DNA from 3 places in the Paenibacillus sp. FSL H8-0104 genome. Region 2 is predicted to be linked to each of the others. Evidence: predicted binding sites of a transcription regulator. Region 2 holds the regulator's gene; each other region holds the start of a gene.

Region 1 (7,643 bases), 2.1 Mb from region 2:
TGAAGGAGCAACAACCTGGCGTAGGTGAAACAAGCGACATTCAATGGAACTTCACCAAGTTTCTTGTTAACCGTGAAGGTGAAGTGGTAGGTCGTGTTGAACCGAAAGAATCTCCGGAGACAATGATTGCAGATATCGAGAAATTGCTCGGTTAATACAAGAACGTTTGAGAAGCCTGTCCTTGCATAAGCAAAGATGGGCTTCTTTGATTATTTTATATACGCAGATTTATTCTCTTCACAGGTATGAGTTGGATCCATGAGATCAACTCTGTAATGAAAATTGAAGCCATTTATTTTTTGTATAAGTCAAACATGAATGCAGAAGACGCCTCTAACTTTATACGTCCACACTGCATTCATACAGGGATCACGGAAGCCATTACATAGCATAAACCCGCCCAAATCCGGGGACAATGAAATCAATACAATGAAGGGAAGAAAGGCTTAAATACAGGGAAATGACCTCCTTCGACAAACTTTTTTTGCTCAACCTATTGCAATGTGAAAAATATCACATTATAATGAGTGTATAAAGTGAAATAAATCACATACACAGTTTCGAACAAGAAGTGAAATGTTTCACAACCATAACAACCTTATATTCAAACTCATTTATATATTTCGAGGAGGAACTTTTAATGAAAATCGCAGTTATCGGATGTACACACGCAGGAACCGCAGCCATCGTAAATACCGCTAAATTGTACCCGGATGCTACCATCACCGTGTATGAGCGCAATGACAATATTTCCTTCCTATCTTGTGGCATTGCACTCTACGTAGGTGGGGTTGTGAAAGACCCTGACGGTTTGTTCTATTCTTCGCCTAATCAACTGGCAGAGCTTGGTGTTGAGACCAAGATGCTTCATGAAGTAACAGCAGTAGATGCCAAGGGCCATACCCTTCAGGCTAAAAACCTGCAAACCGGGGAAGAATTTGAAGATACGTTTGACAAACTGATCGTGACAACGGGGTCATGGCCTGTCGTTCCAAAGCTTGAAGGCATCGAGATGGATAACATTTTACTTTGCAAAAACTACAATCATTCCAACACGATTATTGAAAAAGCCAAAGATGCCAAACGTGTCACCGTTGTAGGTGCAGGATATATCGGCGTAGAGCTGGTGGAAGCTTTCCAAATGAACGGCAAGGAAGTTACCCTGATCGACAGTGTGGACCGGATTTTGAATAAATACTTGGACCCTGAGTTCACGGATGCGATTGAAGATACGTTGACTGGACGCGGCATCAAGTTGGCACTTGGTCAAACGGTACAGAAGTTTACTGGTGAAAATGGCAAAGTGACTAAAGTGATCACGTCCAAAGGAGAGTTCGAAACCGATCTGGTTATTCTGTGCATTGGTTTCCGTCCAAATACAGAGCTGCTCAAAGGCCAAGTGGATATGCTGCCAAACGGCGCAATCATCGTGGATAAATATATGCAAACGAGTCAAAAAGACGTCTTCGCTGCGGGTGACAGCTGTGCTATTCATTACAACCCAACAGGCAAAGCATCTTACATTCCACTGGCAACCAACGCCGTGCGGATGGGTACACTCGTAGCCCGTAACCTGGTTCGTCCTACGACACCGTATATGGGTACACAAGGAACATCGGGTATCAAAATTTATGAGCAAAATATCGCGGGTACAGGGATGACGGAAATGTCTGCTGCTGACGAAGGCCTGATTGTTGAATCTGTCGTACTGGAAGACAGCTACCGTCCGGAGTTCATGCCAACGGCTGAGAAACTGTTGCTCAAAGTAGTATATGAGCAGGCTACTCGTCGGATCGTTGGAGCACAGGTGATGTCTCAGGTTGATCTGACTCAATCGATTAATACAATCTCGGTTTGCATCCAAAATAACATGACCGTAGATGAGCTGGCCTTCATCGACTTCTTCTTCCAGCCACATTACAACAAACCGTGGAACTTCCTGAACACGGCGGGTCTGCAAGCACTGCCTCCAATAGAAGTAAAAGCACCAGCAATGGTGTAAGGAAGCAGAATAGATGGTTGAACAGAGGGCATGATAAACGCCATACAAAGATAAGTCATGCTTGTCCGTAAATAAGAGGAGTACAATAACTGCCAAGATTCGAAACAAGGCGGATGATTATAAAGGAAAAGAAGACTGGCGAGTATATCGTCAGTCTTTTTTGTGATTTTTTTAGCTACAAAAGGCCTTACTACACTCTTGCTGTCATAACTATTCCAAGACACTCTTAAAGTATCTTTTTAAACAACATTGTGATAATTTGCACAAAGTTATGTTTAGGACCGAGATACAATTGAGATATGGTATTCAACGCATAAACAAAGGAATTCAGATGGTTTTATCCAACGATGAACAATGAAGGAGAGGATGAATGATATGGCAGCAAAAACACCTCTTGAGGTTGCACAATATACGGCGCAGACAGGCATGAAGAAGGCTCAATATCCGGCGTCTTCTGTACTGGTGCTTAGTTTTCTGGCAGGTGCTTTTATTGCGCTGGGGTTTCTACTGGATATTCGAGTGATTGCTTCTGCGCCAGCAGAGTGGGGAAGTCTGGTCAATCTGATTGGAGCGGCAGTGTTCCCGGTTGGATTAATCTTGGTACTCATCGGTGGTGGAGAGCTGTTGACAGGTAACATGATGGCAGTTCCACTTGCAACGATTGCAAGAAAATTATCCGTGGGTAGCATGTTGAAAAATCTAACCTTAGTGACGATTGGTAATTTTGTTGGAGCTTTGTTTGTCGCGTACGCGTTTGGACATGTGCTGGGTCTGACCGGAGAGGGTGTATATCTGGCAAAAGTGGTGGATATGGCTGGGCATAAGCTGCATGAGGGTTTCCTGCAAGCTTTCATCTCTGGCATCGGCTGTAACTGGCTGGTCGCGCTGGCCGTGTGGTTATCTTATGCTTCGGATACGATGAGTGGCAAGGTACTGGGCATTTGGTTTCCAACGATGGCATTTGTGGCGATTGGATTCCAGCACGTTGTGGCCAATATGTTCCTCATCCCGGCGGCAATCTTTGAAGGACATTATTCGTGGGGTCAATATGTGATGAATTTCATTCCGGTATGGCTCGGGAATCTGACTGGTGGTGCTCTGTTTGTAGCTGCAGCCTATTGGGTGGTGTACCTGCGCCAAGCTGAGCCGAAAGTGAAGCCGGAGATAGCAACGTCGATCGAAGCTGTGGAGACGGAGGCTAGAGTGATGTTGAGCAAACAAGCATAGCGGGCACAGCGTAGCATGTGTGCACGGGTTATAGAAGAGAAGACGATTCTGATCTTGCTCGGTTCATGGCGAATATGCTGTGAGGGAGCAGGGCGGGATCGTTTTTTTGTATGGGGTTCTTGTTGGAGTCTAACGCAAAATAAATTCGCCATGACAAGGTTCGGGGGAACGAAACCTGTTCATGGCGAATTTCGGGAGTGGTCCATGATATGGCATGAGGAGGAAGTGGGGAAACACTAGCCTAATGCCTTATTTTTAATTTACCCCTGAATTCTGAAGTTGAATCAAACTCAAAAACATTTTTTTGAAAATAATTTAAAGCCGCTATAGCGGCGAATATGAAGCAAAAACATACTGTTCTCTTTACGCGATAACCTCGAAGAAGATATGATATAGGGATAGCTTTTAAAGAAGGGAGCCTTACGATGATCGATCAGGAGAATGGTGTATTTGCGGCGGTGTGCCCGCTCGACTGTCCGGACACTTGTGGTCTGTTATTACATAAAGAGAACGGCAAAATTGTGAAGGTGGCAGGCAATCCGGATCATCCCATAACCAAGGGTGCCATCTGTAATAAAGTTAGAAATATGACTGAGCGGGTGTATCACCCCGAGCGTCTACAATATCCGATGAAACGTGTAGGAGCCAAAGGTGAAGGCAAGTTCGAACGAATTAGTTGGGATGAAGCGATTCGCGAGATTACGACCAAATTCACCGCATTGTCCGAAACCTACGGCCCGGAGAGCATCCTGCCCTACAGCTTTTACGGTAACATGGGCATTCTCGGCGTAGACGGTATGGATCGGCGTTTCTTCAATGCGCTTGGTGCGAGTGTACTGGAGCAGACGATCTGTAACTCTGCTGGAAATACGGGCTGGAAATATACGATGGGTGCCAACCGGGGAACGGTGCCGGAAGATACGGAGCATGCGGATCTCATCCTGGTGTGGGGCGGCAATATCGTCAGTACAAATATGCACCAGGTCGTTTTGGCGGAGAAAGCCCGTAAGAAAGGCGCCAAGATTGTCGTCATCGACGTTCATCGCAATCGTACCGCCCAATGGGGCGACTGGTTTATTCCGCTGTATCCGGGCACGGACAGCGCACTGGCGCTGGGTTTGATGCATGTGCTATTCGAACGGGGACTAACGGATGAAGCGTTTATGCAAAAGTATACGGTAGGTCATGAAGCACTGCGTGATCATGTCCGCAGTTACACCCCTGAACGTGTTGCACGCATTACGGGCGTGCCGGAGGAAACCATTGTGGAGCTGGCCGAACTATACGGCAACGCACAGGCAGCCCATATTCACATCGGCAATGGCCTCCAGCACCATGATAATGGGGGGATGAACGTGCGTAGCGTTGCATGTCTGCCTGCCATTACAGGGCAGTGGCTGAAGCAAGGCGGCGGTGCCGTTCGCACTAACAGCTACGCGAGCACAAATAGCGACGCGCTCGAACGTCCGGAGCTACGGCAGAATCCGGAGCCGCGAGTGGTGAACATGAACCGGATTGGTGAAGCGTTGCTGGAAGCAGAGCAGCCAATCCGAGCGATGATGGTTTACTGCAGCAATCCACTGGTGGTGGCACCGGATACCGAGCGGGTGGAGCGAGGTTTTGCACGGGAGGATCTGTTCACGGTTGTGCATGATCTGTTCATGACGGATACGGCGAAGTATGCAGATATCGTATTGCCAGCCACATCTTCATTTGAAGCGACGGACCTGTACACCTCTTATTGGCATCAGTACGTTCATCTGCAAGAGCCGGTGATTGCACCGATTGGGGAGAGCAAGAGCAATGTGGAACTGTTCTCACTGCTTGGGCAGGCTATGGGGTACGATCCTGCAATCTTCGGAGAAACACCGGAACAGATGATTGAGGACGCACTTCAGGGCACAGGCAACCCCTACATGAATGGGGTCACGTTGGAAGGACTGAAGGAACATCGATTCGTGAAGCTGGATATGACGCCATATGCTGCATATCTGGATCAGCTGCCCACACCTTCAGGCAAAATTGAATTGTATTCCGAGACGATGGAACAGAGAGGGCTTCCGCCGCTCCCTACCTATAGTGCTCTGGTTGAAGGATATGATGGGGAGCATCCGGCTGGACCTGCCGATACGTATCCATTGATGTTCCTGTCGCCGCCAAACCATAATTTCCTGAACTCCACCTTTGGTAATTCAGCCAAACATCAGCGTTTGGAAAAGATGCCTTTATTGCAGATACACCCCGAGGACGCCATCCGTAGAAACCTAGAGGATGGAGATGAAGTAGTCGTATGGAATGATCGTGGGCGCATTGAACTTACCGCCAAGGTGAGTGAAGCCATGCTGCCGGGAACAGTGATTAGCCAAGGCTTATGGTGGGATGGTGACGGGAAGAAGCAGCGGGCGAATTCACTGACGTCCAATCGGTTGTCGGACATGGGGAACGGGGCGACCTTCTTCTCAGCCACTGTTGAAGTGAAGCGTCAATGAGTGTGCTTGCAGCATGATTTTTTTGAGGTAAGATGAACAAAGGCTAGAACTTGAGCAGGATTATAGTGCAATTGATGTAACACTTCATAAAACCTTCGCTCTGGCTGGTTATATTTATGCCGTCAGGGCAAAGGTCTATTTTTTATGGCCATTTGTATGTGCAGAGGTACTAAGGAGAATGAACTAGAGATGATGAGATGGCTGGATAACTATCCAAAAGAAGTGAGAGTATTTTTATTAGCAAGTCTGGTTAACGCAACAGGCAGTGCCTTGATGTGGCCGCTGACCACCATGTATGTGTTTGATGAGCTTGGACGGACGATGGCAAACGCGGGTTTTGTAATCCTCATTCAGTCCCTGGGTGGCATCTTTGGACAATTGCTTGGTGGTTCGTTGTATCACAGAGTAGGCGTGAAGAAGCTGATTATTGGCTCACTGGCGCTTAATGCGTTAGGTTTGTTTGCGTTGCCGTGGATTAGTGCGTATTGGGTCGTATTTATATGTGCCATGGGCTGGATTGGTCTGTTCAGTTCATTGTCGCTGCCAGCGATTCAAGCCTTTATTGGCTTCCGGTTTGCGGAGCGACGCGGTGAATTATTCAATATTATCTATGTGGCGAACAATATCGGGGTGGCGATTGGTACGGCGTTGAGCGGTTTTCTGGCTGACTTTTCCTATCACCTCAGCTTTGTACTGAACGGGGTGACCTCAGCCGGATTTGCAATTTTCTTCTGGTATTATCTGTCGCGGGTTGAACCGGATCAGGGGGAAGTACATCTGACGAAACGGAAAACCGTCCCCGATGGGCCGGGCGTCTGGGCATTGCTGGGGAATACCCGACTATATCTGTTTATGAGCTTGGGCGTACTCTTCCTGTTATTCGGCAACTCCATCTGGAACACAGGTGTGTCCCCGTATATCATCTCTGAGGGTATGGAAAAAAGAATGTACGGTCTGCTCTGGACCCTGAACGGGGTGCTGATCTTTGTGGGCCAACCTTTTACCAGCTGGGTGAAACGGACCATGGCCCGTACCTCCACTGCCCAGATGACGGCGAGTGCGGTATTCTATGGCATGGCCTACATTGTGATGATTACCATGTACAGCTATCCAGGCATGGTGCTTGCAATGGTACTTGCCACGTTTGGAGAGATGTTGATCTCCCCTGCAACGCCTGCATTTATCTCCGAGCATGCTGGCAGGGCGGCACCTTTTTACATCGGGATATCGGGTGGGATCGGTGCGGTTGGACGGGTTATCGGCCCCTATGCGATGGGGGTCATGTATGACAAACAGGGACTTATTCCGGTAGCGTGGCTGGCAACAGGCACAGCAGCTATTGCGGTACTTGGTTTTGTGTTGCATGCGGTGTTGAACCGTAATCGTGAAGTGAAGGAGTATGGAATGGACGCCTAACAGATCTCATCGGGTTGGATAGGATGCGGAAGGAAGAACGAGTTGAAGTGGACGGTAAATCCACTGTAAACTGTCTGTTCATCCGTAAATTATGGTTGACAAAAAAATGTATTTATGCTATAATTTACATATAAAAATATTCCGTATATAATAAGATTCTCCTGGCCAGGGGAATCTTATTTTTGTTTGTACGGGAGGAATAAGTATGAAGCAAAATGAATCCAGTATCACATCATTGATTTCGACTTTTGGCCGAGCCTATCACAGCCAACATGACACACCCCTCATTTTCGATGATTTTATGGCGAGATTGCTGATCTCTCCTCAAGAGTTTTCAGATATCAGCAATAACATGGTTAGAGGCATTCATTTTTTCAACCCGGATATGGCTCACGAGCTCAAGGACGACCCGGAAAAGGTTCTAAAATGGATTACCCAGGTACAGTTATCTCCAATAACTCTGGCTCGGGCCGCTTACTGTGAGCATGTACTTTTGCATGAAGTCGCGT
Region 2 (7,643 bases):
AAAATTCACCGGGCTACGGTAACGGAAGCCAACTTGAACTATGTGGGTAGTATTACCATAGATGAAGACTTGATGGAAACATCCGACTTGATGGAAAACGAGAAAGTGCAAATTGTGAACAACAACAATGGTGCACGTCTGGAAACATATGTGATTCCAGGACCACGCGGAAGCGGGGTCATATGTCTTAACGGCGCAGCTGCACGTCTGGTACAGCCTGGAGATAACGTCATTATCATTTCTTACGCCATGATGTCGCAAGAAGAGGCAAATACTCACAAACCAACCGTTGTATTTGTAGATGGACAGAATAAACCTGTACAAACGATGAAACAGGAAGTCCACGCAACAATTATGTAATCGACTGGTAAGGAGAATGAAATCGGCCCTTGAAGCAAAAAATGAGTACAGGTCACTGCACTAATCCATTTTTTCAAGGGTGGGGATGCATCGATGTTCCAGCATGTTTTCGCAGAAATGAACGACATGTTAGATGAAATTATCAAGAGCTATCCTTCCGCTGAAGGCCTGAACAAACAAGAATTGTTGCAAAAGTGGAACTTGCTTAAGCGGATGAGTGACGGAATGCTGGATGAATGGCTGATGTTTGAAGAAAAGATGAGCCAGGTGAGGGAGCGAGAGATGGATAAGCCTGCTTCCCTTGAACCGGAACAGGAAGCTGTTACCGCTCTGCCTGAACTCCATCTGGAATGTTTCAGTCGAGGTCAGGGTTATTTCAAATTACAGATGTATCCGCAGGCGATCATGCAATTCTCCCGGGTTGTGACCGACCATCCGGAGAGTGCATTAACTCGTTTTTACCTGGCGCTGGCGTATCTGAATCTGGAACAAATGGCGGAAGCCGGAACACATTTACAGCAGATCATGTACCTTAAAGGTTCACCTCGCTTGAAAGGGCTTGTGTGTAACGCCCTGGGCTGTATTCAAGTCAAGCTTGCGAATCCCGAAGCTGCATGTTCACTCTTTGCACAGGCCCTTCAGTATGACCCGACATTGACCGAACCACTGTACAACATGGAAGCTTGCAGGTTGAACAGGGGAAAATTGCAATATGCTAATCAGCTGACGACCCTTCATTAAGCGGGAATTCGGCGACAAAAAAACGGTGTTCCCTCCTTTGGCATAGCGGCGGGGACACCGCTTTTTTGTTAGTTAATTTTCAAATCCCCTTTTTTTTGCTATGCTGTAACATAGACTGGAATGGAAGGGACCGTACATTGCAATGAAATTTGCCGTATTGGATTTCGAAACAACCGGCACGCAGTCCGACGGTGAGATTATACAGGCCGGACTTGCCATCATAGATCATGACTACAGCATAACTCAAATATATAGTTCTTATGTGAACCCTGGTGTACCGATTCCCCCGTTTATTTCGGGGTTGACGGGTATTACCGATGCAGATGTGGCGGACGCTCCTTCACTCGAAGAGATGATGATGGAGATGGTTCCGCTGCTTAATGATGTGGTGCTTGTTGGACACAACGTCGCTTTTGATTTTCACTTTTTGCAGAATGCTCTTGACCGTTGCGGTTATTTGCCGTTCACTGGCCGCATTCTGGACACGATTGATTTTCTGAAGATCACATTCCCATCACTGGGTTCTTATCAACTCGGTTATGTGTCTTCCGAATTTGGATTTCAACATGATCGCCCTCACCAGGCAGACAGTGATGCACTGGCGACAGCCTATGTGCTACTCAAGTGTCTGGATGAGTTAAAGGAATTACCGCTCATAACGATTCAGCGCCTCAGTGACCTGTTTGCACCAGAAGACAGTGACTTGGGTTGGTTCTTGGACGGGATGCGCAGTGAGAAGGAAGCAGAGCCGATTCAGGATCTGGACGGACATACCTATTATCGTCAGCTTGCTCTTAATGTAAGTGATTGGACCGATATTGGTGCACCACGCGATGAGCGGGAGGCTAACCCCCTCGATGGTGTAAGCTTCGAACAGTTTATGGACCAGGTTCGGGAGAACCTGAAGGATACGCTGGATCATTACGAAGAGCGTGAAGCGCAGACTCAGATGTTCAGCAGTGTAAGGCAAGCCCTGGATGAAGAGAAACATCTCTTGATCGAAGCTGGAACGGGTACCGGTAAATCTCTAGGGTATCTGTTGCCTGCTATTTACGAAAGTGTGAAGCAAGAACAGAAAGTTATGGTTAGCACGCATACGATCAATCTGCAGGAGCAATTGAGAGAGCGGGACATTCCGATGCTGACTCAAGTGGTTCCGTTCCCGTTTAAGGCTGCTGTATTCAAAGGACGTGGACATTACCTGTGCCTGCGCAAATTTGAACACAAAATCAATAAACGTGAATTCGCCACACCGAAAGAGGATTATTTCACAGCTGCTCAGATGATCGTCTGGCTTACGCAGACCGAAACCGGAGATGATGAGGAACTTAACCTTAGCGGACGCGGAGGGGACTTCTGGGAGACCGTACAGAGTGAATCCGAATCATGTCTGGGAAGATCCTGTCCATGGTTCCGTAAATGCTTCTACCATCGTGCCAAACATGAAGCAGGGTTGTCTGATATCGTAATCACCAATCACTCCAAATTATTTACGGATGTGAAAGCCGCGCATCAGCTGCTGCCAGCCTATGAGAGTCTTGTGATCGATGAGGCACATCATCTGGAGGATGTCGCTGGTAAACATCTTGGAATGCATATGAAATATTTCACCTTGGTTCATACACTGACCCGCCTATTTAAAGACAGTCGTAATGGTCAGCTACCTATGCTTCGTTCGCAGTTTTCCGGGCATGAAAATTCGGTGCAATGGGGCTCCATGGTGGATCAGATGTTCCCGCTTGCTCTTGAAGTTAAGGAGCTGTGGGATCGTATGAGCGATGCCTTGTTTGGTCTCTTGCCTGAACGAAGTGATGCTTCACCGGGAGAGACGGGGCAATTTTCACTGCGTCTGAAAGCATCTCAGAAACCTGCAAAATGGCAGGAGTTGCAGGATCTGGAGAACCAGATTTATGTGACTCTGGGCGATTTGGTTCGCAAAGGGGACAAATTGCTGCTTGAAGTGAAAGAGGATCAGGATGATTATCAATCGGATAGTCTGATCACGGACATTACAGGATTGCTGAAAGATCTGACCACATTGAAGGAGAATCTACGTTTCTTCATGCGTATGGATGACGCCAAAACGGTGTACTGGATGGAAGCCAGCGGTCAGTTCCGCAGTAAATCTCTTCAGCTGTATGCCGTACCTGTAGATGTCAGTGCCCAACTTAAGGATTTATTTTTTGACAAAAAGAAAAGTGTTGTGCTTACATCGGCTACGCTCTCGGTAGATAAGTCATTCCAGTTCATGATTGAGCAGCTTGGCTTACAGGAAGCCTCTGAGAATAATCGGCTGTTAACGTCGATGCTGCCATCACCTTTCAACTATCGCGATCAGGCACTTCTGGTGATTCCGCGTGATTTCCCGAGTGTGAAGGGAAGTGTGGGTGATGCGCACTTTGTTAATATGCTGGTGCAATCACTTGCAGAGACGGCAATTGCTACGCGTGGACGCATGATGGTTCTGTTTACTTCATACAAGATGTTGCGACAGGTCTATGATCCGCTGAAGGAGGCACTGTCTGGCAACGACATCTCGTTGCTTGGGCAAGGCGTTGACAGTGGAAGTCGTTCCAAATTGACTCGCAGGTTCCAAGATGCCAAAGCAACGGTACTTCTGGGCACAAGCAGCTTCTGGGAGGGTGTAGATATCCCGGGAGAGGCGTTAACTTGTCTCGCTATTGTGCGACTGCCGTTCCAGCCACCGAATCATCCGTTGGTGGAAGCCAAGAGTGAGTTGCTTCAGGAGCAGAAGAAAAATCCGTTCATGAAACTGTCCGTGCCACAAGCGGTCATTCGTTTCAAACAGGGATTTGGCCGATTGGTACGTACAGCAAAGGACAGAGGAATTGTCATTGTTTATGATACACGGGTGATTGAAGCGTATTATGGTAAATTCTTTTTATATTCATTACCTGGACCCAAAATGGAGCATATGCTCACGGAGCAGATGGTTCCACGAATTACCGAGTGGTTGGAAAAACCTGCTAATGAACAAAAATAATGGTTGTTTTGTTCGTTATATCATTGCATGACACTATCGTTTGGCGTTAAACTTTATTAGATATTTCCGTATCCGATTAAAGTAGTTGCACGTAAGAACTTATAACCTAAATTACAAGGAGCATTCTGTATAAAATGTCACGTTTATCTTTGAGTTTTATACAGAATGCTCATCTTTTCATCTATTATTTTATCGTGGCCTTGGTAAGGGGGAGCAAGAATGAAATCGGATAAAATTTCGGAAGCGGTGGTACGACGTCTGCCTGTTTACTTGCGTTATTTGAACGAGTTGCATCAGCGTGAGGTGGCTACTGTTTCTTCTCAAGAGCTTGGACAGAGGCTGGATCTGAATCCGGCCCAAATTCGTAAAGACCTGGCTTACTTCGGTGATTTTGGTCGTAAAGGGATCGGGTATGATGTATCCTATTTGATCGAGAAAATTCGTCACATTCTCAAAATCGATCAGCAAATTAATGTAGCTCTGGTAGGAGCGGGTAACCTCGGTCAAGCCTTGTCCAACTACAACGCATATCTGAAAGACAACATGAAGATTGTTGCTGTATTTGATGCATATGGACCGAAGATAGGTAGTCAAATCAACAGTTTGACGGTAAAACCAATGGATGAATTGACGGAAGCGGTTAAAATGGAAAACATTCGCATCGGAATTATCACGGTTCCGGATACGGAAGCCCAAAATGTAGCCGATCAGCTTATTGAATCAGGAATTGAAGCGATCCTTAATTTTGCACCAACCATTCTAAAAACACCGCCGCATATCCGCATTCACCATGCTGACTTTACAACAGATCTGCTTAGTTTGGCCTATTACTTGGATACTGGAAAGGACGACGAGGAAGATGACAACAAATAGATGGGTAATTCACAATGGCAAATTTGCTGTTAATGAAGGCGGCACAACATGGAACGTGGTCCAAGGATACATGGTTGTTGAGAATGACAAGATTGTGCATATTGGTGAGACATTGCCGGATGAAGACAAAAATTGTACCAAAGTGGATGGAAAAGGACTGTTCTTCCTGCCGGGTCTGATCAATACGCATGGTCATGCAGCGATGTCGTTGCTCAGAGGGCACGGAGACGATCTTGCATTGCAAGTATGGTTGCAGGAAAAAATGTGGCCGATGGAAGCGAAAATGACTTCAGAAGATGTATATTGGGGAACTTCGCTATCAGTGCTTGAAATGTTGAAAGGCGGAACTACAGCTTTCCTGGACATGTACGATCACATGGATCAAGTTGCCAAAGTTGTGGAGCAATCCGGCGTTAGAGCGGCACTGGCACGTGGTGTAATCGGGCTGTGCTCGGAAGAAGAACAATTGCGGAAGCTGGAGGAGTCGGCAGCGTTTGCACGTGAGTGGAATGGACAGGCAGATGGTCGCATTACAACCGTAATCTCGCCACACGCCCCATATACATGCCCTCCTGACTACATAGAGAAGCTTGTGCAGGTCGCGAACGACCTAAACCTTCCCCTTCATACACATATGTCGGAAACGCTTCGTGAAGTCGAGCAGAACGTGGCTGATTATGGACTGCGTCCTGTGGCACATCTGGAGAAACTGGGCTTTTTCTCTCGTCCATCCCTGGTTGCACATGCGGTGCATCTGAATGACGAAGAGATTGAGATTCTGGCCCGCCATGATGTGGCTGTATCCCATAACCCGGGAAGTAATCTGAAACTCGCTTCCGGTGTTGCGCGGGTACCTGCGTTGCTGAAAGCAGGAGTTACCGTGTCACTCGGAACAGACGGTCCAGCAAGTAACAACAACCTGGATATGTTCGAGGAAATGAGACTGGCTGCATTGATTCACAAAGGTGTATCTGGTGACCCGACGGCAGTGCCAGCAGGCGAAGCGTTATTACTCGGAACGTCATACGGTGCCAAATCCATCTTCTTGAATAATACCGGAGCACTTCAGGTTGGCATGAAGGCTGATTTTATCGCCCTTAACATTGAACAGGCACATTTCTATCCACATACAGACCTGATCTCACATACGATTTACTCGGCTTCTGCCAAAGATGTTGAACACGTATGGGTGGATGGAAAACAAGTAGTGAAACATGGCGAATGTCTGACGCTGGATGAAGAACGCATTTTGCGTGAGTCTCAATTGGCATTTGATGGTCTGCTTGCTCGTTAATTGCAGGACAGCATCATAGGGAAAGGAAGTTCGGCTTTTGAAGAAAAAAAAGAAGTGGATATGGATTTCGCTGCTTGCACTGGTTCTGATTCTGTTTGGACTTCAGCGTTATTACGTTCATGTCACGCAGGACCAACGCAAGGAAGAAGCGCTCGCCATACAAGCAGCACAGGAGCAACTGGGCATTACATCCTATGATGAATTGCGTAAGTACATCTGGGGAGACAAAGAAGGCTCTGACAACATCTACTGGACCCTGATCGGCAAAAACAAGGATAACCAGGATGTTATGGTCTGGGTTAAGTTCGACGCAAACAATCAACCGGTTAAGGGTGCAAACGCTGTACACAGTGAGCTGCTGCAGAATGGCATGTCCGAAGCGCAGATACGCAATCGCTTCAGTTCTGAAGTTCCTGCCGGTGAGATTAAACGAATCATGCCCGGAGTTGTGAATGGAATATATGTGTGGCAAGTGTATTATAAAGACGGTACGCATAACCACTATCGCTTTTATCGTTTTAGCAACGGAGAACAGGTGGACCTGGTCTACACACTCCCGAACAGCTAGAACAAATAGAGTGACATAACTAGAGAATGTAAAGAAATGAAAGAACCGGCAGACGGATATCCGACTGAACCGGTTCTTTGTGTTGCCTGTAAATATATTTGATTTAAATAGTTAAAATTAATAATTTATTCATATTTTCGCCTTCGAAATTGTATATACGATGTGATATACTCAGATATGTACTCAAAGTTACATTCAAAAACAAATAATCCTGTCGAAATTCTCGCAGGAGTCAATGTGCACATATTCGTATATACCAATAAGCCAGTAGGTTGGGCCAAATTCTGGGAGGGGTAATTCACTTGAAGCTAAAAGTATTGCCTATTGCTTTAACTGCCGTCATTTCAGCCGTTGTGTTGTTTGGAGGTTGGTTTGTATATCGTCAGGTGGCTGTGCAGAATCCGATTGAAAAAATGGTAACCCAGTACGATGGAGTCAACGACGTTCAATTAACTATTAACCGCAATGACGTACAATTGAAACTGGATCTGCAACCTGATGTTGATTTGGGCAGACTGGTACAATATATTCACAAAGAAGGACAGACCCTGATTGGAACACGCTCACTAAAGTTGGATGTTGTGGATCATTCCAGTGAAGCACTGGAAAGTTGGTGGGGGGATGCGATGTTCACCGTAGCTCAGGCGATGGAGAACAAGCAATACACCGAGATTACACCAACGTTGTCCAAGATGGCGACGAATGGAATTAAGGTAAATACAGCGATGGATGACAACAATGTATATGTCAGTCTCAGAGACGGAGATGCCAGCAAGTTTATTATTCTGCCGCGTGTGCCCGGT
Region 3 (7,643 bases), 230 kb from region 2:
CCCTGCTCCGTTCTCTACCGGAGGCATATTGAAGAATCCAACCTTGCCAATGAGCGATTCACCGCTCTGACCTTCCTTGAATACAGATGATTTCCATGTTCCGTCATACATCAACACCGCTTCGCCGCTTGTAAATTGGGTGGTATATTCGGCATACTCAAAGCCCAGTTCACCTTTTTTGAAATAACCTTTATCCACCCATTCCTTATGTTTGGCAAATCCTTGGACCACACCCGGGTCGGTCCACTTCGCTTCACCTGTTGCAAACTTTGCGGTAATCTCCGGCCCGGCATATCGGGACCACAGATGGTTGGTTAACATAAGCGGCACCCAGCCCGCCTTGGATGCAGAAGCCAGCGGCACTTTGCCATCGGCCTTGATCTCGGCCAGTATATTGTCCAGTTCAGCCATGGTGGTTGGAGCTTTCCATCCTTTTTGTTCAAAGTACTCTTTATTATAGAAAAAACCTTCGCCCGAACCGCCAATCGGCAGTCCATATACTTTGCCTTCATACGTAAACGGTTCAAGCGATGTAAACTGGTCTTGAATGCCCAGCTCTTGCAAGATCGGAGTCAGATCAAGCAACATACCTTCCTTGGCATAAACTTTGGAATCCGGGCTACCGAACAGTTCAAATATATCCGGCGGGTTGCCTGCCGCCATCTCTCCGCGAAGCTTTTCCTTACGATTCACATCAGATTCGACGCCATCCAGCGTAAAGGTCAGATTGGGTATCTCACCCTCCACTTTGTCCACAACATCCTGCAGAATGGCCAGTCTTTTCTGTTTGTCAGCTCCCACCTGCGTGTGGCGGAGAAGCATCTCAACCGGTTCCTTACTTGTTTCCTCCACAGGTGTATTACCTGCGCCTTGCTGTGGCTCGTTACTTGAGCTTGCACATCCCGCCAAAGTCCATGAAGTGATAAGCAATAATGAAAGCAGTAATGTCATTCCTTTTTTCATCTGGTTGACCCTCCTCAAGATATTGAGCATTTGGCTTTACACTCTGATTATAAAAAGCCGGAGCTTACATCGTAAGGATGACAATTCATCAATGGAGGGATAAAATCCTTCACTGGACCCATAATCTTGCATTTACAATGGATAACAGCAAAAAAAACAGCCCCTGCGAAACATGTTCGCAAAGACTGCTTGGTTGGTATATACGTTGAACTCAAGAATATTTACACTTGCTACTCCGATGACAGAACAACCTTCTGATCGCTGTTATCCCCCGATTTTTTTAATCCACTTTTACAAAGGTGAAAATCTGGGGATAAAGGCGAACGCTCCGCTTCTTCAGCTTATTTCTGTCCTCTTCGTTCTCGTGTAAATAGTTAGTTCAAATTATATACATCCTGCATATAAAGGTAGTTAATTACCGGAACAGGCCACGCCAGCCGTTTCCTGGCGACCTTGTTCGATCAGACGATACGCCCGCTCCACTTCTTCTTCACTTGGTGAAGGAACACCATCCAGTGGATATACTTTACCGAGCGCTTCCCATTTGTAGATCCCCATCTGATGGTATGGAAGAATTTCGAACTTCTCGACGCCATTTAGTGTGCCTATAAACCGTCCGAGGTTAAGCAGATCCTCTTCCTCGTTATGAATACCAGGCACATACACGTGGCGTATCCACATTTTCCGACCTTGCTCCGATAACCACTTGGCCGTTTTCAACGTTCTCTCGTTGGATTTGCCTGTCAGCTTGATATGTTTCTCGTCATCAATATGTTTGAGGTCCAACAGAACCAGGTCTGTGTGATCCAACAGATCGTGAATCCGATCCGGTTCGTTAAACCCGTTGCTATCCAGTGTCGTATGCAATCCCCAGCGGCGCTTCACTTCCTTGAAGATTTCGGCTACAAAGTGAGCCTGTAACGTTGGTTCACCGCCAGATATCGTGAGTCCGCCTCCAGAGCTGCGGTAATAGGATAGATACGGCTCAATTTCAGCCAGTACCTCCTCAAGCGTCATTTCTTTTCCACCATCCAGCGCCCATGTATCGGGGTTATGGCAATACTGACACTTCAGTAGACATCCTTGCATAAAAAGCACAAAGCGGATGCCTGGGCCGTCAACCGTCCCGAAAGTTTCGAGTGAATGAATATGTCCGTTAACCATGCTGCCTCTTCCTTTCTGTATCCGCATCCGCTGTGCGTTTTATATGATTTGGAATGCCTTGCTCTAGCGGTCTTCTACTTGCAAATTACTTACATCGAGCCATGGAACGTACGGTTGATGACATCCAACTGTTGTTCACGAGTCAGTTTAATGAAGTTAACCGCATATCCAGATACCCGTACAGTCAGTTGCGGATAGTTTTCCGGGTGATCCATCGCATCAATCAATTGTTGACGATCAAATACGTTGACGTTCAGGTGATGAGCGTTTTGACCGAAGTAACCATCCATCATCGCAGTCAGGTTGGATTTACGTGTAGTCTCCTCTTTACCCAATGCTTTTGGCACGATAGAGAAGGTATTGGAAATCCCGTCAAGACTGTGTTCATAAGGCAATTTGGCTACAGAGCCAAGGGATGCCAGTGCACCTTTTTTATCACGACCATGCATTGGGTTTGCACCTGGAGCAAACGGTTCACCTGCTTTACGACCATCCGGTGTAGTCCCTGTTTTCTTACCATATACCACGTTGGAAGTGATCGTCAGAACGGATTGCGTTGGCACTGCATTACGGTAAGCTTTGTGCTTGCGAATCATGCCCATGAAGTTCTCAACCAGTTCAACAGCAATGCTGTCTACGCTGTCTTCATTGTTACCGTAACAAGGGAAGTCTCCTTCGATTTCGAAATCAACAGCGATGCCTTGTTCGTTACGAATTGGTTTTACTTTGGCATATTTAATTGCACTCAGTGAATCTGCTGTAACCGACAGACCAGCGATACCACAAGCCATCGTGCGTACAATATCACGGTCATGTAATGCCATTTCGATACGCTCATAGCTGTATTTATCGTGCATGTAGTGAATGACGTTAAGGGTGTTCATATACAGCTTCGCGAGCCACTCCATCATTGGTTTGAAGCGTTTCATAACCTCATTGTAATCCAGCACTTCGCTAGTAATGGCAGGATACTCAGGTCCAACTTGGGCTCCGGATTTCTCGTCACGACCACCGTTGATCGCATACAGGAGAGCTTTTGCCAGGTTGGCACGAGCGCCGAAGAATTGCATTTGTTTCCCGATCTTCATCGCCGACACACAGCAAGCAATACCGTAATCGTCACCGTAGATCGGACGCATCAGATCATCATTTTCATACTGGATTGAGCTGGTTTCGATGGATACTTTGCTGCAATAATCTTTGAAAGCTTCTGGAAGTTTCGTTGACCAGAGAACAGTCAAGTTTGGTTCTGGTGCAGGACCCAAGTTGTGCAGTGTATGCAGGAAACGGAAACTGTTTTTGGTTACACGTGTTTCGCCATTCACGGACATACCACCGATGGACTCAGTCACCCATGTTGGATCTCCACTGAACAGTTCGTTGTAATCCGGTGTACGCAGGAATTTGACAATTCGCAGTTTCATTACAAAATGGTCAACCAATTCCTGAGCCTGTTCTTCGGACAAAATACCTTCTTGCAGGTCACGTTCAATGTAGATATCCAGGAAAGAAGATACACGTCCCAGTGACATCGCAGCACCGTTCTGTTCTTTGATCGCAGCGAGATAACCGAAGTACAACCATTGGAACGCTTCTTTTGCTGTTGTCGCTGGCAAGGAAATATCGAACCCGTGCATATCGCCCAATTGTTTCAATTCTTGCAATGCACGAATCTGTTCAGACAATTCTTCCCGCAGACGAATGACATCTTCATCAATAACATCAACTTCGAGTGCATTCAGTTCGCCTTTTTTGTTACGAATCAGGAAGTCTACCCCGTACAAAGCTACACGACGATAGTCACCGATGATCCGGCCACGGCCGTAAGCATCTGGCAGACCTGTAATAATTCCTGCTTTACGCGCTGCACGCATGTCGGAAGTATAAGCATCGAATACACCCTGGTTGTGTGTTTTGCGAATGTTTGTAAATATATCAATGACGCCCTGTGGCATTTCAAAGCCATATGCCTCACATGCGTCAATCATCATGCGAATTCCGCCTGTTGGTTGAATGGAACGTTTGAACGGAGCATCGGTCTGAACGCCGACAATCTGCTCTTTGGATTGATCCAGATAACCGGGTTGGTGAGAAATAATAGTACCTGGTGTGTTCACGTCAACGTCAAGGACACCGCCGTTATCCCGTTCTTTTTTGGTCAGATCAGATACGATCTCCCACAATTCTTTGGTATTCTGGGTTGCACCTGCGAGAAATGCTTCGTCACCGTAATACGGAGACAAGTTGTGTGCCAGAAAATCATTCACATCTACGGATTTGGTCCATGTTCCTTTGGTAAAGTTTCTCCAGCCTGTTTGTTGTTTGACATCTTTTTCAATCACCGACATCGTAATCCCTCCACTAATTTGGATTTCTGGACACATAACATCTTGCTTCATTCGTAGCATTGTGTGCCCAGAGCCGCGATTAATGTGAATTGTTTCACATAAACCGGAACATGTTCTCTCTACTTGGGAACCGGAACCGCGGGATGAATGTTTTTCTTACATTTTCAGTATACGACTTGGGGCTTTCATCATCTGTGATTTTTGTCACAAAGCCAGTGAACTAACTCACTCCACCTGCGCTGTGTCGCATTGACCCCTGTAAATTCACACTTAGCCACTGCGCGGGCAGAACAACTTCCGATCGCTGTTATCCCCGGATTTTTTCAATTTTATATTTCAAAGGGGAAAATCCGGGGATAAAGGCGAACGCTCCGCTTCTTCAGTTTTTTCTGCCCTCTCCGTTATTGTGTGAACATCTGGCTCAAACAGCCACATCACGAATTCCATACTACCTCTTTAGAACCCTTTTGCTCCTCTAGGTTCGGAGCAAACCAAATCTTAGAAATAAACCCTGAAAAACAGATGCTCGCTCTTCTGTTTTTCTGCCCTCTTCGTTATTGTGTGAACATCTGGCTCAAACAGTCATGTCACGGATTCCGTGTAACCTCTCTAGAACGCTTTTGCTCCTCTATGCTCGGAGCAAATCAAATCTTAGAATATACCCTGAAAAACAGACGCTTCGCTCTTTTGTTTTTCTGCCCTCTCGTTATTGTGTGAAAGACGGCAATCGGGGCTCCCCTCTCGGGGAACCCTGATCTTCTTGCCGTAAGGCACGCTTCGTTCTAGATTCTTTATTCAAACTTTCCGTAGAAAGCGTTGCGGTATACATCAGCCAGTTCAGTTACCAGCGGTAACTTCGGATTAGCGGTTGTACATTGGTCTTCGAAGGCACGGTCTGCCAGATAATCTACATGTGCTTCGAAGTCTTTGGCATCAAATCCGATTTCCTGGAACGATTCTTCAATGCCCAAGATTTTGTTCAGGTTACGGATGGCATTGATGAGACTGGTAACACCTTCTTCTGTCGTGCGAGCAGGCAATCCCAAGATGCGGGCGATTTCGGCATACCGCTCATCTGCTACAAAGTGTGAATATTTCGGGAACGATGCAAATTTGGTCGGTTTTTTCGCGTTGTAACGAATGACGTGTGGCATCAGGATTGCATTTGTGCGTCCGTGTGCGGTGTGATACTGACCGCCCCATTTGTGCGCCAAGCTGTGGTTGATGCCCAGGAATGCGTTGGCAAACGCCATACCTGCAATCGTGGAAGCATTATGCATTTTCTCACGTGCCAGTTTATCTCCTTGCAGTGCCGATTGCTCCAGGTATTGGAATACCAGTTGGATTGCTTTGATCGCAAGTCCATCCGTGTAATCATTTGCCATAACAGATACATAAGCTTCAATCGCATGCGTCAGTACGTCCATGCCTGTATCTGCAACGGCTGTTCTCGGCAGGGAGTATACGAACTCCGGATCGACAATCGCTACGTCTGGTGTCAGCTCATAGTCGGCCAATGGATATTTGGTGTTACCTTGATTTTTATCTGTGATAACCGCGAACGATGTCACTTCAGAACCTGTACCGGATGTTGTTGGGATCGCTACAAATTTCGCTTTTACGCCGAGACGTGGATATTTGTAGATCCGTTTGCGGATATCCATGAATTTTTGTTTCAGATCGTTGAAGTCCGTGTCCGGATATTCATAGAACAACCACATGGCTTTGGCAGCATCCATCGGTGATCCACCGCCGAGTGCGATAATGCAGTCTGGTTGGAAGCGGCGCATCATTTCGGTTCCACGATCTACCGTTGTTGTGGATGGATCTGGCTCAACATCGGAGAACACTTCGATCGCTACTGGCATTTGGCGTTGACGCAGATAGTGTTCTACCTTTTCAACATATCCAAGCTTCACCATCATGGCATCCGTAATAATCGCCACACGTGTGATGTCAGGCATTTTGGCAAGATACTGCGTTGCCCCTTTTTCGAAGTAGACTTTGTTCGGCACTTTGAACCATTGCATATTCACGGTACGGCGAGCCACCCTTTTCACATTGATTAAGTTCACAGCGGTTACGTTGGAAGAAGTCGAGTTACGTCCGTATGATCCGCATCCCAGTGTCAATGACGGCATGTTTGTGTTGTAGATATCCCCGATGGCACCATGTGTGGATGGTGAGTTCACAATAATCCGTCCAGTTTGCAGACGATCTGCGAATTTGCCGATCACTTCTTCATTTGTGGAGTGGATAACCGAGGAGTGACCCATGCCGCCAAAAGCAACCACTTCTGCTGCACGTTCAATGCCCTCTGCTGCCGTTTTAACTTTGTAACAAGCCAGTACCGGGCTTAATTTCTCAGCCGACAATGGGAATTTGGTACCTACCCCTTCAATCTCGGCCACGAGAATTTTGGTGCCTGCTGGAACTTCAATACCGCACAACTTCGCAATGCTTACCGCAGATTGACCAACAATCGCCGGGTTCACCGCACATTTCTCGGTATTAATCGCACCTGCTGTCAATTTTGCTGCTTCATCTTTGTTAACAAAGTAACAGCCATTTGCAATCATTTTTTTCTTCACTTGATCAAAGATCGGTTCTTCAATGATGACCGCTTGCTCGGAAGCACAGATCATGCCGTTATCGAAAGACTTGGACAGGATCAAATCCGTTACTGCCTGATTGATATCCGCGCTTTTCTCGATAAAGCAAGGTACGTTACCCGGTCCTACGCCCAGTGCAGGTTTACCACAGCTGTACGCTGCACGTACCATGCCTGATCCGCCTGTTGCCAGAATGAGAGCCACATCATTGTGATTCATCAGTTCGTTTGTACGATCCATGGAAGGATCATCAATCCACTGAATGCAATCTGCTGGTGCACCATGTTTCACAGCCGCTTCCAGCAGGATTTTGGCAGCTTCCCGGCTACAATTCTGTGCAGATGGGTGAAAACCAAAGATGATCGGGTTACGCGTCTTGATGGAAATCAATGCTTTAAACATCGTCGTTGATGTTGGGTTGGTAACTGGTGTAATACCCATGATGATGCCGACCGGCTCCGCAATTTTTTGGAAGCTTTCATACTCGTTATCTTCAATCACACCTACGGTTTTATCGTACTTGATACTGTGGTACACATATTCTGTTGCAAATATA

What was found. Region 2 encodes Rex, which represses fermentation and respiration genes when NADH is low (regulators of the CRP and FNR family bind a similar motif). Its sites were predicted from a motif close to TTGTGAAATATTTCACAA; they were not measured.
Region 1: NST38_RS28195 (formate/nitrite transporter family protein) is a predicted target of Rex. The motif match lies at 2,252-2,269, and genes of this name have one in related genera.
Region 3: pflB (formate C-acetyltransferase) is a predicted target of Rex. The motif match lies at 4,558-4,575, and genes of this name have one in related genera.

The regions. Positions count from the first base shown of each region.
Region 1 covers NZ_JBBOTC010000001.1:6,408,567-6,416,209, reverse strand. The annotation lists gene NST38_RS28205 (glutathione peroxidase) at 1-155, shown strand, start outside; gene NST38_RS28200 (FAD-dependent oxidoreductase) at 641-2,002, shown strand; gene NST38_RS28195 (formate/nitrite transporter family protein) at 2,378-3,229, shown strand; gene NST38_RS28190 (molybdopterin-containing oxidoreductase family protein) at 3,655-5,718, shown strand; gene NST38_RS28185 (MFS transporter) at 5,911-7,134, shown strand; gene NST38_RS28180 (class I SAM-dependent methyltransferase) at 7,340-7,643, shown strand, end outside.
Region 2 covers NZ_JBBOTC010000001.1:4,284,210-4,291,852, reverse strand. The annotation lists gene panD (aspartate 1-decarboxylase) at 1-360, shown strand, start outside; gene NST38_RS18985 (tetratricopeptide repeat protein) at 478-1,101, shown strand; gene dinG (ATP-dependent DNA helicase DinG) at 1,244-4,105, shown strand; gene NST38_RS18975 (redox-sensing transcriptional repressor Rex) at 4,325-4,978, shown strand; gene NST38_RS18970 (amidohydrolase) at 4,965-6,272, shown strand; gene NST38_RS18965 (DUF5590 domain-containing protein) at 6,310-6,840, shown strand; gene NST38_RS18960 (hypothetical protein) at 7,143-7,643, shown strand, end outside.
Region 3 covers NZ_JBBOTC010000001.1:4,511,287-4,518,929, forward strand. The annotation lists gene NST38_RS20090 (ABC transporter substrate-binding protein) at 1-963, opposite strand, end outside; gene pflA (pyruvate formate-lyase-activating protein) at 1,375-2,127, opposite strand; gene pflB (formate C-acetyltransferase) at 2,217-4,475, opposite strand; gene adhE (bifunctional acetaldehyde-CoA/alcohol dehydrogenase) at 5,267-7,643, opposite strand, start outside.